DNA from 2 places in the Carboxydocella sp. JDF658 genome. Region 2 is predicted to be linked to the other one. Evidence: riboswitches for the same ligand, from Rfam matches in the RefSeq annotation. Region 2 holds a riboswitch; the other holds the start of a gene.
What was found. Region 2 has a riboswitch for thiamine pyrophosphate ahead of thiE (thiamine phosphate synthase). Riboswitches for the same ligand answer to the same signal wherever they lie in the genome.

Region 1: linked by a shared signal. The riboswitch ahead of JDF658_RS00480 (hypothetical protein) and the one ahead of thiE (thiamine phosphate synthase) in region 2 are both predicted to bind thiamine pyrophosphate.

What each region holds. Positions count from the first base shown of each region.
Region 1 is NZ_BDLR01000002.1:11,727-19,072, reverse strand. It holds gene nrdD (anaerobic ribonucleoside-triphosphate reductase) at 1-1,511, shown strand, start outside; gene JDF658_RS00500 (hypothetical protein) at 1,541-1,846, shown strand; gene nrdG (anaerobic ribonucleoside-triphosphate reductase activating protein) at 1,846-2,361, shown strand; gene JDF658_RS00490 (hypothetical protein) at 2,451-2,774, shown strand; gene JDF658_RS00485 (PilZ domain-containing protein) at 2,825-3,199, shown strand; TPP riboswitch at 3,198-3,299, shown strand; gene JDF658_RS00480 (hypothetical protein) at 3,360-3,776, shown strand; gene thiC (phosphomethylpyrimidine synthase ThiC) at 3,778-5,022, shown strand; gene JDF658_RS00470 (hypothetical protein) at 5,016-5,663, opposite strand; gene JDF658_RS00465 (radical SAM protein) at 5,748-6,608, opposite strand; gene JDF658_RS00460 (YkvA family protein) at 6,693-7,142, shown strand; gene JDF658_RS00455 (RNA helicase) at 7,158-7,346, shown strand, end outside.
Region 2 is NZ_BDLR01000041.1:4,163-11,508, forward strand. It holds gene JDF658_RS07795 (NAD(P)/FAD-dependent oxidoreductase) at 1-894, opposite strand, end outside; gene thiH (2-iminoacetate synthase ThiH) at 988-2,094, opposite strand; gene JDF658_RS07805 (thiazole synthase) at 2,106-2,870, opposite strand; gene thiS (sulfur carrier protein ThiS) at 2,875-3,078, opposite strand; gene JDF658_RS07815 (HesA/MoeB/ThiF family protein) at 3,084-3,827, opposite strand; gene thiE (thiamine phosphate synthase) at 3,824-4,462, opposite strand; TPP riboswitch at 4,533-4,647, opposite strand; gene pduL (phosphate propanoyltransferase) at 4,682-5,344, opposite strand; gene JDF658_RS07830 (ACT domain-containing protein) at 5,486-5,767, shown strand; gene JDF658_RS07835 (PFL family protein) at 5,785-7,143, shown strand; gene JDF658_RS07840 (O-acetyl-ADP-ribose deacetylase) at 7,235-7,346, shown strand, end outside.

The DNA of each region.
Region 1 (7,346 bases), on a different contig from region 2:
ATGGGTTTAATAATGGACATGGGTTTATACGCAGTCCTAAGGGCATAAAATCGGCAGCTAATTTAACAGCAGTAATTATCCAGTCATCTCAAAACGACATGCATGGTGGACAGTCGGTAGCCTATTTTGATTATGATCTGGCCCCGTTTATACAAAGGGAACGGGAAAGACAGCGCAAAATATTTGCGGAAGTCGGGGTTGAGATCAGTGATGAGCAGTTGGAAAAACTGGTAGATAAAGAGTGCTATCAGGCTATGGAAGCACTGATTTTTAATTTGAATACCATGCATTCCCGAGCGGGAGCGCAGGTGCCGTTCTCCAGTTTGAACTTTGGAACAGATACTTCTCCAGAAGGACGAATGGTTACCAAAAACCTGCTACTGGCCTATGAGGCCGGGTTGGGACGTGGGGAGAACCCGATTTTCCCCAATTTAATATTTAAGCTGAAAAAGGGAGTAAACATGGACCCTGGAGATCCCAACTATGACTTATTCCGTTTGGCCCTGCGGGTGACCTCCAGGAGAATGTTCCCGACTTATGCATTCCAGGATAGCAGTTTTAACGCGCCATATTCCCGGCGCAAAGAAGGGGAGGTAGCCTATATGGGTTGCCGTACCCGGGTAATTGGTAATGTGAATGGGCCTGAGATAACGGAAGGACGTGGTAATGCTTCCTTTACTACCATTAACTTACCGCGACTGGCCTTGAGGGCCCAGGGTGATATCAAAAAGTTTTTTGAACTGCTAGAGGAAATGATGGATTTGGTCAAGGAACAGTTGTTGTTCCGTTTTGATATTCAGCGGCGGCTGAAAGTCAAGGATATGCCTTTTCTGATGGGACAGAATCTCTATCTCGATAGTGATAAACTAGGGCCCAATGACGAAATTTATGAAGCTATTAAGCATGCCACCCTTTCCATTGGGTTTATCGGCTTGGCGGAAACACTGGTAGCTCTGCTGGGTAAACACCATGGTGAGTCAGAAGAGGCCGATGCCCTGGGTGTGGAAATAGTCAAATTTATGCGGGAAAAATGTGACCAGTATACCCGGGAATACAAGTTGAACTTTAGCTTACTGGGAACACCTGCCGAAGGATTGGCAGGACGATTTACCAAACTGGACCAAAAGGAATTTGGTATTATCCCCGGGGTAACAGACCGCATGTACTACACAAATAGTATGCACATTCCGGTGTGGTATAATATTTCGATGTATGATAAAGCCAGGATTGAGGGGAAATATCACAAGTACCTGAATGCCGGACATATCCTTTATCTGGAGTTACCGGCTGCTCCGCAACATAATATCGATGCCCTGGAAGCGATTATTAAGCACATGGCAGCCTGTGATGTAGGCTATGGAGCAGTTAACTTTCCCATAGATTTTTGTAAGGTCTGTGGTTACTTAGGGATTATTAACCACGATAAGTGTCCTAACTGTGGTTCAGTCAATGTAATGGAAGAAGAAATAGAATATGACCTGGAGTGGCCCGCTACGGGTACTACTAACTAGATAAAAAGTGAAGAGGAGGGTGTTGATTGATGAAAAGTGCTGTATGTGTACAGGAGAAATTGCCGGAACTGACTCCGGAGCAAATTGCCTATTATCGGCAGAAGGCTCTTTATGCAGCTAATGCCAGGGGCCTGGAGATAACCGGTATTGATGTATATATGACTCCTCAGGGAAAGGTGAAAGTAGTAACCCATTTTGCTCCTTCTAGTATTGAACGGGTACGGCGGGTTACAGGATATTTTTGTAAATTATCTAATTGCAATGATGCTAAATTGCAGGAAATTGCCCAAAGGGTGAAACATTCCCCGCTGGGGATTACATGTGGGTGTAACTGATGATCAGGCTGGCAGGAATTACAACTGAAAGTGTGGTGGACGGGCCAGGGTTGAGAACAGTAATCTGGACCCAGGGCTGTCCCCACCGCTGTCCGGGTTGTCATAATCCTGATACCCATGACCCTGAAGGAGGGGAACTTTGGACCTTTGAACAGGTCTTTGCTGAACTGGAAGGGGACAAGCTGGCAACAGGAATAACTCTTTCAGGTGGGGAGCCCTTCTTTCAGCCGGAAGCCTGTTTGGTTATCGCCCGCTGGGCCAGGGAGAAGGGTAAAAACCTCTGGGTTTTTACTGGCTATACCTGGGAACAATTGATGCGAATGTCAGAAAGCAATCCGGTTATCGGTGAGCTGCTGCAGTTAACAGATGTGCTGGTGGATGGTCCCTATTTAAAGGAACAGCGAGCATTATGGCTGCCTTTCCGGGGTTCTACCAATCAAAGGCTGATTGATGTACCGGCATCTCTGGCCAGTGGCAGCGTATGCATTATTGATGACAACCAGTTTGGGGTGTAAAAGAGAGGCAAAAGCCTCTCTTTTGTTTGCAAAGAAAGATTCTTCCTGATATAATATTGGCGCAAAGAAACTGGGTGAGGTGGAGACAGATGGCAGTGAATATGTTTGTGGACAATATACCCAATGGCTCATCGCTGGACATTCGACGGGGAACCGCTATTCACTTGATAAAATTAATTATCGGTTTTGCTCAAATCAAAGATAATGAAGTGGTTTTTGACCGTTTGCGTATTCAGCAACTGGCAGGGGCTGTGGGCTGTGCTGAAGAGGAGGCAATCCAGCTCTGTCAGCGGGCATATAATGGGGAAAAAGTGGAAGAAATTGTGGACCAGTTGATGGAAAAGGTTCGGGAAGAGAAAGAAAAAATGCTTTCCTTTATTGAAGCGGAAAAAAAGAAATTGTGGCAACAGTAGAAATTGTATGTTATAATTAGACAAAAGTACCTCTTTTGGGAGGGAGGGCTATGGCTGAGCGCAGGCATTTTCGCTGGCATACTCAGCTGCCGTTGTATTTTGAAGTGGCCCAGTTTGGCACATATCCCATTGAGCATTTACGTGGTAAGCGGGGACGGGGGCAGACCTATGACCTGGCAGAAGAAGGTCTCAGTTTTTTTTCAGCTCTGCGCTTACCAGTTAATATGATATTGCTTCTGGAATTAACTATCCCTGAACTGGGGACTTTAAAGCTAAAAGGCCGGGTTGTAAGATCACGGCCCTGGCAGGAGGGATGGTTAACAGGCGTGCAGTTTATTGGATTTAATGGGCCACGACGGCAAGCCCTGCGGGAACACATTGCCCACCAGGTAAAAAGTCAATATCAGCTAATCGAATATTTGTAGTTACCACTAGGGGTGCCCAAAAGGCTGAGAGAAGCTATGGCTTCAACCCTTTGTACCTGATCTGGGTAATACCAGCGAAGGGAAGTGGGTGGAACGAGTGTATACTCTACACCTGTCTCTTCGGGACGGGTGTTTTTTATTTATGAGAGGAAGGATAATAATGCGCGAAAAATTTTTTCGTATGCTAGATGCCAATTTCAACCGCTGTGTGGAAGGATTGCGGGTACTGGAAGATATGGCTCGGTTTATCCTGGAAGAGAAGGAACTGGCGAAGGCTTTAAAGCAGTTGCGACAGGAAATAGGCCTGGCCCGGCCGGAGGAAATTTGGCGATTTAGGGATGTCCAAGGGGATCCGGGAACAGAAGTGACAACACTCCGAGAACAGGAAAGGGCGTCCTGGCAGGCACTAATCAATGCCAATGCCTCCCGTGTGGCAGAGTCTTTGCGGGTGATTGAAGAAGGAAGTAAAGTGCTTTCCGACCTGGAACTGGCCGCTAAGGCAAAAAGATGGCGTTATCAAAGCTATAGTCTGGGGCAAAAACTTTTATTAGCAAGTAAGGCAAAGGAGGAAAATTGAGATGACACAATTGGAGTTGGCCAGAGCTGGGAGAATAACAGCGGAAATGAAACTGGCGGCAGAAGCAGAGGGAATAGCTTCTGAAATTGTGCGGGAAAGGATTGCCGCTGGGGTTATGATCTTACCGGCCAATAAACAGAGGGATCTAGCCCAGCCCAAGTTAATCGGCTATGGGGCGACTACCAAGGTTAATGCCAATATCGGCACCTCTGGTGACTGGCCGGAGGTGGAAAAGGAGCTGGAGAAACTGGAAGTAGCTCTGGCTGCTGGAGCAGATGCCATTATGGATTTAAGTCTGGGGCCCAATCTCCGCCGGGCCCGACAGGAGATCTTAAAGCGCTGTCCGGTACCAGTAGGGACAGTGCCAATTTACGAAGCCGGGTTTTATGGGGAACTCAGCAAAGATAAACTGTTTCAGGTAATCGAGGACCACTGCCGGCAAGGAGTGGATTTTATTACTGTTCACTGTGGCATCAATCGCCGGGTGCTGGAGGAAATTCAGGAAAGTCCGCGGGTATGTGGTATAGTCAGCCGAGGTGGGTCCTTTATCGTTCGCTGGATGCAGGAAACCGGCGAAGAAAACCCTCTTTATGCTCATTTTGATGAGTTACTGGAACTGGTAAGGGAATATGATGTTACACTGAGTTTGGGTGACGGGCTGCGACCGGGTGCTGTTGCTGATGCCACCGATGGACCGCAGATAGCTGAACTGCTAGAACTAGGACGGTTGGTAAAAAGGGCCTGGGCCAAAGGAGTTCAGGTCATGGTGGAAGGACCGGGTCATGTTCCTTTAAACCAAATTGAAACCAATATTAAATTACAGAAGCGTCTTTGCCATGGTGCACCCTTCTATGTACTGGGCCCCCTGGTTACTGATGTGGGTGCCGGGCATGACCACATTACGGCAGCTATCGGCGGAGCGATTGCTGCAGCTGCCGGGGCAGATTTCCTTTGTTATGTGACTCCGGCAGAACACCTGGGCTTGCCAGATGCCGATGATGTACGGCAGGGGGTAATTGCTACCCGAATTGCGGCTCATGCCGCTGATTTGGCTAAAGGAATTGAAAAAGCCTGGAATTGGGATAAAGCGATGAGCAAGGCCCGTAAAGAATTGGACTGGGAACAGCAGCTTAATCTGGCCCTGGATCAGGCTACTGCTAGAGAAATGCGAAAAAGAAAAAACCCGGGACACCGGGCAGAATGCTCTATGTGCGGAGAGTTTTGTGCCATGAAGCAATGTCAATAATTGAAGCGGGCTTTCATAGCCACCACCAGGGGCTGGTTATTCAGGCGTAAACGCCAGTAATATTCACCGGCTACCAGGCGAGGAAAGGGCTGTTGAGTAATAAACAGCAGATAACGGGAAGAAATTACCTGGACGTTTCCTTGCCAGTGAGGGGAAATAAACGGCGTTGGAGGCTGAAAGTCATAGACTTTAACCCACTGATCAGCATATTGTTTGGTGCCCAGGAAGTGAATTTCACCTTCCGAACCGGGCCATGGTAACAAAGGCCATTGGGATAAAGGCCCCGGATAAAGATAGGGCGCGGGATAGCCCGACCAGTTACCACCGCGGTAAAGACCGCGGTGGTTTTCGTCTTCATAGAGGGAAGAATAATAAAAACTGCGGTCGTGTTGTAGCCAGCGCAGACGTAAAATCCAGGGCGAAGCGGGGTAAGCCAGAAGCAATTGCTCTGGATTCAGGTCAGATTCGGCAAACTGGCTGGTAATTTCGAGAGCCTGGCGAGGAGCAGTGGTCCATGAGTTTACAGCCGCTAGTACCAGCTGTTTGCTAGCGGGAAAATCTGGAGTAGCGGAAAATATGGATGCAGGGTAAAGCAGGTTTATGAAAAAGGCCAACAGGAAAATCAGCCGGTACCTGGCCATACTGACACCTCCAGCCAGGTAATTCGCTGACGTGCCTGGATATTCCTGCTAAGAAAAATGTCTCTTTTTCCCTTCTTTCCGACATCAGAGGCGGGGAATCCAGCCGAAACGCTGTATTTGTTCCGGGGCCTGCCGAATTTGAGCCAGCAAATGGTCGCGGTCCCGGTTGAGAGTGCCTTTTAATACAAACAGATTGGAAGCATGGTTGGAACGAAAGATACAGTTTTCCAGTTCAACCTGGGACAGCAGAAGCTCCAGTTCAGCCAGGAGTGTCCGTTCATCAATGGGCTGGAAGGTACCCTGTAGGACTTCCTGATATAATGGAGCTGCGGGATCGAGCATCAAGGTTAAAGCTCCGAGATAGTGGGGTTGCATAGCTGTTAAGACCCTGGCAGTGGCCTGGGCGTGTTCCTGCCAGAGGCCTTTGCCACCCAGGCCGTTGATGATTGTGACAGAGAGAAGCAGGCCAGCAGCTTTTACCTTTTCGGCAGCATCAATCATGGCCTGGCTGTCTACACCCTTATTGATTTTTTTCAAAATCAGGTCAGAGCCGCTTTCCAGTCCGAGGTAAGCAATGCCCAGCCCTTTTTCTTTCAATAAATGCAATTCTTGTACAGATTTGGTCAAAATACTTTTAGGGCTGGCATAGATGCCGACCCGGTTCACCTGGGGATGGAGTGTTTGAATTAACTCCAGGATGTTAAGGAGATAATCGGTAGGAGCGGCCAGGGCATCGCCATCAGCAAGAAAAACGCGACGGAAATAGGGCCATTGAGTAGCGGACAGCAGGTCTTCCTTAATTTCAGCTACAGGTTTAAGAGCGAATTTTTTATCCTTGTACATGGTACAAAAAGTACAGTGATTATGAGAACAGCCTACTGTTACCTGGAGGATCAGGCTATCTGCTTCACTGGGAGGTCGAAAGATTGCACCCACGTAACCCATAAAATCACCTCAGTTTCATTTTACCATATTTTTTGCTATTATATAGTAACAGATAGTAACAGGAAGATAAGGACGGTGAGAGAGATGCGCAGAGCGGATAATTTTTATGACCGGATCAGACTAAAGATAGCTAACTGGGCGGAGGAAAAAGGGGGAGAAACCAGCCGGAAACTGGTAGACCTGCTTTTATTGGCGCCGGATTTCTTCCTTCTACTGGTGCGCTTATTAAGGGACCCCCGGGTTCCGGCTACAGCTAAATATGGGATAGCGGGAGCAATTGCCTATTATTTCTTGCCACTGGATTTTTTGCCGGAAATCCTGGTAGGGCCTATTGGTTTTGGGGATGATTTGATTTTAGCTGCTCTGGTAATTAATCGTTTATTACAGGCAGCCCCTGATATTGTCGTGGAACACTGGAGCGGTTCAGGAGAGGTTCTGGCCCAGGTGGAAAAAATCCTGAATAATGTCGATAAACTGGTTACTAACAAGGTCTGGAATAAAATCAGAGAGCATTGGCGCAAAATTTCCCGGTAGTGAGGAGTGGAAGCATTGGATAAAAAATATTATCGCGGCTTATTGCTGGATGACTTTCAGCGCCAGGCCATGGATTATGTGGACAATAACCTGTCGGTACTGGTTTCTGCTCCAACAGGAGTAGGAAAAACCTTGATTGCGGATTACACTATTGAAAAATGTTACCGGGAAGGGCGACAGGTCGTTTATACCGCCCCTATCAAG
Region 2 (7,346 bases):
GATGACGAAAATGTTTTCCCAGCCCTGGGCCCGGTTAAATGCATCCACAGGGGTACGGCCTCGCTGAACAGGGAAGCCGCTCGCTTCGACGACACGATTGCCCCGGACGCCGCCGGTCCAGATGATGGTACCGGTGTGGATTTGCCGGCCTGATTTAAGACAAACCAGCTCGGATTCCACGTGATGAATGGGGTCCTGGGTTATAAGTTCGATGCCTTTGGCGGCCATAATTTGAGCTGCCTGTTCACAGAGGAAGGCATCATTGCCCGGCAAAACACAGGGAGCAGCTTCGATATTAATGATTTTGGTTTTTTCGACCGGGATATCATAGCGACGGGCCAGTTCCGGCAACCAGTCGGCCAGCTCAGTAGCCAGTTCTACCCCGGTAAACCCGGCGCCACCGATGACGAAGGTCAGCAGGTGTTTTTGCTCCGGCTCAGCTTTGTAGCGGGCCAGGGCGTTGGCAATGTGAGTATGGATCAAGCGGGCCCCATTTAAACTGTGCAAGGTCAGGGCATTTTCAGCCAGGCCGGGAATGCCGAAATACTCTGGTTCACTGCCCAGAGCGATAATCAGATAATCATAGCTGAGGACAGTGCCATCACTCAGGTGTACTTGCTGGCGTTCCCGATCTATGCTGGAGACAATCCCCTTGTGAAACCGGACCCGGTTTAAATCCAGCACTTCTGCGATTTCTACCCGCACATCTTCAAAATCATTGCGTCCGGCGGCGGGTTCATGGATTTGCGCCAGAAACTGATGGTAAGAGTGTTTATTGACCAGGATTATTTCCGCCTGTTCGGGGGGCAGTTTTTTGGAGAGCTTTTTGGCGCAAATCATGCCTGCATAGCCTGCGCCCAAAATCAGAATACGGGGTTTTGTTTGCATAGTCATTGCCAGACTCCTTTCCGATATGTGAAAGTGTGTACTTGCATTAGTTGTTGCTAACAATTATAACCCCACTATTCCTATTTGGCAAGTATATTTTTAACAAAAACGGGGCCAGTCCTTGAAGACCGGCTGATAGCCTTTACTTAACAACATCCTTTTTATTTCTTCTACAGGTCTTTCATCAGCAACACTGAACTGTCCAGCGCTGGCATCGGCTTCTACGGCATAACCCCCAACAGTGGTTTTGGAACCGGCGGACATAGAAGTGATACCTAGAGGCACCAGGTGATCCCGCAATTCTGCTCGCTCTCGGGTGGAGAGGGTTAGGCCAGCCTGGGGCAGAAAAAGACGAAAAGCCAGGATTATTTGGACTAATTCCCGGTCACTGACCGGATAGGGGGGCTGACTGCCTGGCAGTGGTCTTAACCTGGGAACTGAAAGAGCGATTTCCACTTCCGGGTATTTTTTTTGCAAGTAATAGGCATGCAGTCCAGCCAGAAAGGCTTCCATCCGCCATGGTCCCAGGCCCAGCAGAGCACCCAGGTTGACCCGGCGCATGCCCGCCCGGCAAGCTCGTTCCGGTGCGTCCAGCCGGAAATGGTAATCCTTTTTGGGCCCGGCCAGATGATAGCGGGCATAAAGCTCAGGATCATATACTTCCTGATAGATGGTCAAACTGTCTGCCCCGGCTGTTACCATCTGCCGGTATTCCGCCTCGGTCAGAGGGTAAACTTCCAGTCCCAGAGAGGAGAAATAGGGTTTTAGTATGTTAATACATTCAGCCAGATACTCCAGACTGGCATGGCGGCGCGATTCGCCGGTTAACAGCAGGAGATGGCGAAATCCGGCGGCAGCCAGAGTTTGCCCCTCTTGCCAGACCTCTTCCCTGGTCAGAGTACGTCGGGGCAGGGATTGACCGGCATGAAAATGGCAATAAGTGCATTTGTTAACACAGTAATTGCTGAGATAGAGGGGTGTATATAAAAGGATATTACGACCAAAATGTTTCATGGTCAGGGCATGGGCCCGCTGGGCCATTTCTTCCAGTAGTCCGCCGGCAGCGGGGGAGAGCAGGAGCAAAAACTCCAGGGGATGGAGGGAGTTTTTGCCCAGCAAGGCCCTGATTTGTTCCGGACGGGCAGTTGTCAGCCGTTCTTCCAGATTGGCGGCGGTATAGGTTTGAGCATAATCGAAAAAACTCATTTTTATTCACCTCAATCCAGGAAACCGGTCAGGGGGGAGCTGGCCCGGGCCAGGCTGGATTCCGGACCCAGTCCGGCCAGATAAGCTGTTCGTCCCGCTTCTACCGCCTGCCGGAAGGCAGCAGCCATTGCCACCGGGTCCCGGGCAGTGGCTATGGCAGTATTGAGCAGGACGGCAGCGGCGCCCATTTCCAGGGCTTCAGCAGCATGGGAGGGACGGCCGATCCCGGCATCCACAATCACTGGAACCTGGCACTCCTCGATCATAATGCCAATCAGCTCTCTGGTTTTCAGGCCCCGGTTAGTACCAATAGGGGCACCCAGGGGCATGACAGCGGCAGCTCCGGCTGCTTCCATGGCTTTGGCCATCATCAGGTCAGGAGACATATAGGGCAGAACGGTAAAGCCTTCTTTGGCCAGAATTTCCGTCGCTTTTAAAGTTTCGTAATTATCAGGCAACAAATATTTCTGGTCGGGGATTACTTCAATTTTAATCCAGTCACCGCAACCGGCTGCACGGGCCAGACGGGCCAGGCGCACCGCTTCCTCGGCATTACGGGCTCCGGAAGTATTGGGCATGAGGATAATGTCTTTGGGAAGATAATCCAGGATATTATCTTCCGGGTGGGTAAAGTCCACCCGCCGCAGAGCTACGGTAACAACCTGAGCCCCGGCGGCGGCAATTACTTCCGGCATGAGGGTATGGGGCAATTTGCCACTGCCGATAAAGAGCCGGCTATTGAGAGTATAGCGACCGATTTGCAACTGATCAGCCATAGTCTTAACCTCCTCCTAAAAATTTCACGATTTCCACCTGATCGCCCGGATTTAATGCCACTTCTGCGAAGCGGTTGCGGTCGATAATTTCCCGATTTACTTCCACAACCACCAGCTGGGGATTGAGGTTTTTGCTGGCCAGTAAGGCGGCGATAGTAGTGCCCGCTTCAATCGAAGTCGGTTGGCCGTTCAGGAGAATTTCCACCATAAAACCTACCTCCTTTGACAGATGCATTCAGGCTTAACGGCAAAGGGCAGGGTGCGGGCCGTCATGTCGAGGCCATCAAAAATGAACAAACGTCCGGTCAAGAGCTGGCCGGCACCCAGCAAAAACTTTATCGCTTCCTGGGCCTGGATGGTTCCCAGGGTACCGGCGACGGCACCCAGAATTCCCACCGTTTTGCTGGTGGGAGTAATTTCCGGCGGGGGAGCCGCCTGGAAGAAGCAACGCAGACAAGGAGTCTGGCCGCCTGGCACCCAGGTCAGAGTTTGCCCTTCCCAGGCCAGGACACCGGCGTGGGAAAAGGGGATTCCCGCTTGAACACAGAGGTCATTGATCAGGAATTTGGTATCGAAGTTATCACTGGCATCAATAACAAAATCATATTGGTACTCCCGGACCAGGGTCAACAGATTATCAGCGGTAATGCGCTCCTGGTGCAGGTTAACCTGTAAATCGGGATAAAAGTCCTGCAGAGTGCGGGCGGCCGAGGTGGTCTTGGGCCAACCCAGGCGGTGACTGCCATGTAAAATCTGACGATTGAGGTTGGAGTCTTCAACCCGATCATTATCGGCCAGCCCCAGGGTGCCGACACCGGCAGCAGCCAGGTAATAGGTAACGGCCGAGCCCAGGCCCCCGCAGCCGATAACCAGCACCCGACCCTGTTTTAATTTGGCCTGCCCTTCCGGGCCGATTTCCGGCATCACCAGCTGGCGTTCAAAACGTGAGTTATTCATGCCTTTCTACCTCCGGCCACGAAATTTTTCAGCTCCCGGGCGGCAGCTGTTACATCAGGGGCGGCTACCACAGCGGATATGACAGCTACATTGCGGGCACCGGCAGCCAGTACTTGCTGGATATTACCGGCATTAATACCCCCGATGGCAACAAAGGGGACAGATAATTCCCGGGCTACACGCTGTACCAGGCTCAGGCCTACAGGTTTTTCCGCATCGGGTTTGGAACTGGTGGGGAAAACGGGTCCAACCCCGATATAGTCTACCGGCAGTTTACTGGCAGCCAGGGCCTGTTCCCAGGAATGGGTGGAAAGGCCGATGATCTTATCTGGTCCCATGATTTGCCGGGCCATGGTAACCGGCAGGTCATCCTGGCCTAAATGCACACCATCGGCATCAACGGCCAGAGCAATATCCACCCTGTCGTTGACGATAAAGGTGGCTCCATAGCGGTGGGCCAGTTCCTTGAGGGCCAGACCAGCAGCTACCAGCTCGCGGCCGGACAGATTCTTTTCCCGCAGCTGTATCACGGTGGCTCCACCGACCAGGGCAGCTTCCATCACTGCCAGCAATTCCCTGCCCTGAGCCAGATGCTGGCCGCTGATTACATACAGGGATAAATCCAGTTTTTTCATGCACATCCTCCTCCCCTAAGAAATAAGCACCTGACCGGGTCGGTCAGGTGCAGTGTAAGCAAAAAGCGCTGATCTTTTCACCTACCTTCCCTCCGCCGGTATTATCCGTCTCAGGTTCAAAGGGTTAGAACGGTTCATCGCCCGTCCTTCTCAGCCCGGCTCAACGAGCACCCCCAGGTAGTATCACTATTGCTTTTTTTCATTATATACCAGAATCCATTAAGCAGGCAATAGTCTTTTTGCGATCACTAGAACCTGTTGTCCCTGTCTAATCCCGGCAGCATTGGCCTCATCGGTATCGAGATGAAAGTCGGGCAGATAATCCCTGGAAACCCTGACCAGGACGTTATTGAATACCACTTCTTTTTCCCCTTCTGCTAATATCTGCAGGCGATCCCCGTCTTCCAGGCCATGCTGCCGGGCGGTAGCCGGGTCCAGATGCAGGTGGGGTGCGGCCTTGATAACCCCAAAAGGCAGGTCGACAGAACCCCGGGGTCCCACCAGAACGATGCCGGGAGTACCATCCAGATCCCCGGAATCCCGAATGGGTGGTTCCAGTCCCAGCTGATAAGCATCGGTGCCGGAGAGTTCCACCTGGTTATAAGGGCGGCAGGGACCTAAAATCCGCACTTCCTCCAGGACACCCTTAGGGCCGACCAGAGTGAGGGTTTCCTGGGCGGCATACTGGCCCGGTTGACTGAGGGGTTTGGCCGGAGTGAGCTGATAGCCGGGGCCAAACAGTTCCTCCAGGTCGCGCTGGGTTAAATGGATATGGCGGGCAGAGATACCGACCGGTACCGGCCAGGGCTCGGGATAGGGCTCCAGATAAGGAGAGATGAAAACAGGGGCGGCTATTTCAGCTGGCAAAATTTCTTCTCTCACCAAGGGATACACCTCCTCCACTGTTAGGTTTAACCGCGCAAGTATCTTGCATACATCTAAAAAAGACTTGTCAGCAGGTATGTACTTGTTATAACATAGTAACTATAAGCTAAAGTCTGTGCAGAAACAGGGGTGGTAAAAATGAAAAAATCCAATCGCGCTATTGTAACGGTATTAGGACAGGACCGGGTAGGTATCATTGCCGGGGTAACGGGAGTGCTGGCTGGCTATAATGTCAATATTCTGGATATTCGGCAAACCATTATGCAGGAATTCTTTACCATGATGATGCTGGTAGACCTGGAAGAGGCCACTATAGATTTTTCTGCCCTGGCGGCGGCCCTGGATGCCAAAGGCCAGGAACTGGGAGTGCAGGTTCGCATTCAGCAGGAAGATATTTTCCGCTATATGCACCGGATTTAAGAAGGGGGACGGCGAACATGCTAACCAACAGAGAAATTCTGGAGACCATCCGGATGGTGCAGGAAGAAAACCTGGATATTCGGACCATTACTATGGGCATCAGTTTGCGGGATTGTGCTCATGAAGACATAAAGGAAGTACGGCGGCGTATTTATGACAAAATCACGACCAGGGCGGCCCGGCTGGTGGCGGTGGGGGAAGAGCTGGAAAGGGAATATGGTATTCCCATTGTTAACAAACGTATTTCCGTTACGCCCATCGCTCTGGTGGGAGAAGCCTGCCGGGCCGATGATTATACGGAACTGGCCCTGGCGCTGGATGAAGCAGCCAGAGAGGTTGGGGTTAATTTTATCGGTGGCTTTTCCGCCCTGGTTCATAAAGGTTTTACCAAAGGGGATATTAACTTGATCAAGTCCATTCCCCGGGCACTGGCCCAGACGGAACTGGTTTGCTCTTCCGTCAATGTCGGGACCACCCGGGCAGGGATCAACATGGATGCTGTTGCCTGGATGGGGCAAATCATCAAAGAAACCGCTCAGCTAACCGCTGACCGGGATGGTCTTGGCTGTGCCAAGCTGGTGGTTTTTTGCAATGCTACTGAGGACAATCCTTTTATGGCCGGCGCCTTCCACGGGATAGGGGAACCGGAAACGGTTATCAATATGGGAGTCAGTGGTCCAGGGGTGGTCCGCAATGTGGTCAGCAAAATGCCTGATGCTGATTTCGGCACCCTGGCCGAGACCATCAAGAAAACTGCCTTCAAAATTACTCGCATGGGTGAGTTGATCGGCCGGGAAGCATCCCGCCGGCTGGGAGTGCCTTTTGGCATTGTGGATCTGTCTCTGGCCCCTACACCGGCCATCGGGGACAGTGTGGCTGATATCCTGGAAGCCATGGGGCTGGAAAGGACAGGTACCCATGGGACCACGGCGGCCCTGGCATTGCTCAATGATGCCGTCAAAAAAGGCGGTGCCATGGCTTCTTCCTATGTTGGTGGACTGAGCGGAGCATTCATCCCGGTCAGTGAGGATGCCGGCATGATCAGGGCGGCAGAAGCCGGAACCCTGACCATCGACAAACTGGAGGCCATGACCTGTGTCTGTTCTGTCGGACTGGACATGATAGCTATTCCAGGAGATACACCGGCGGAAACCATCAGTGCCATTATTGCTGATGAAGCGGCTATCGGCATGATTAACCAGAAGACTACTGCTGTACGGGTTATACCTGTGCCAGGTAAACAGGTAGGGGAAGTGGTGGAGTTTGGCGGTCTCCTGGGCAGGGCTCCCATCATGCCGGTACACCGGGAGAGCAGCGCTGCCTTTGTGGCCCGCGGTGGCCGGATTCCTGCACCGATCAATAGCTTGAAAAATTAATTGTAAATCCTCCCTCTGGCAGGGAGGATTTTTTGATATATTGTCATTAATTTTAAGGCCAGGATAAAATGGTAACCGGGGGTGATGTTTTGTGGAAAGAATAATCAACGGAATTAGGTTACGGCTAATTCAGGGGGATATAACCCAGCAGCATGTGGATGCTATCGTCAATGCCGCCAATAACGCCCTGGCCGGGGGTGGCG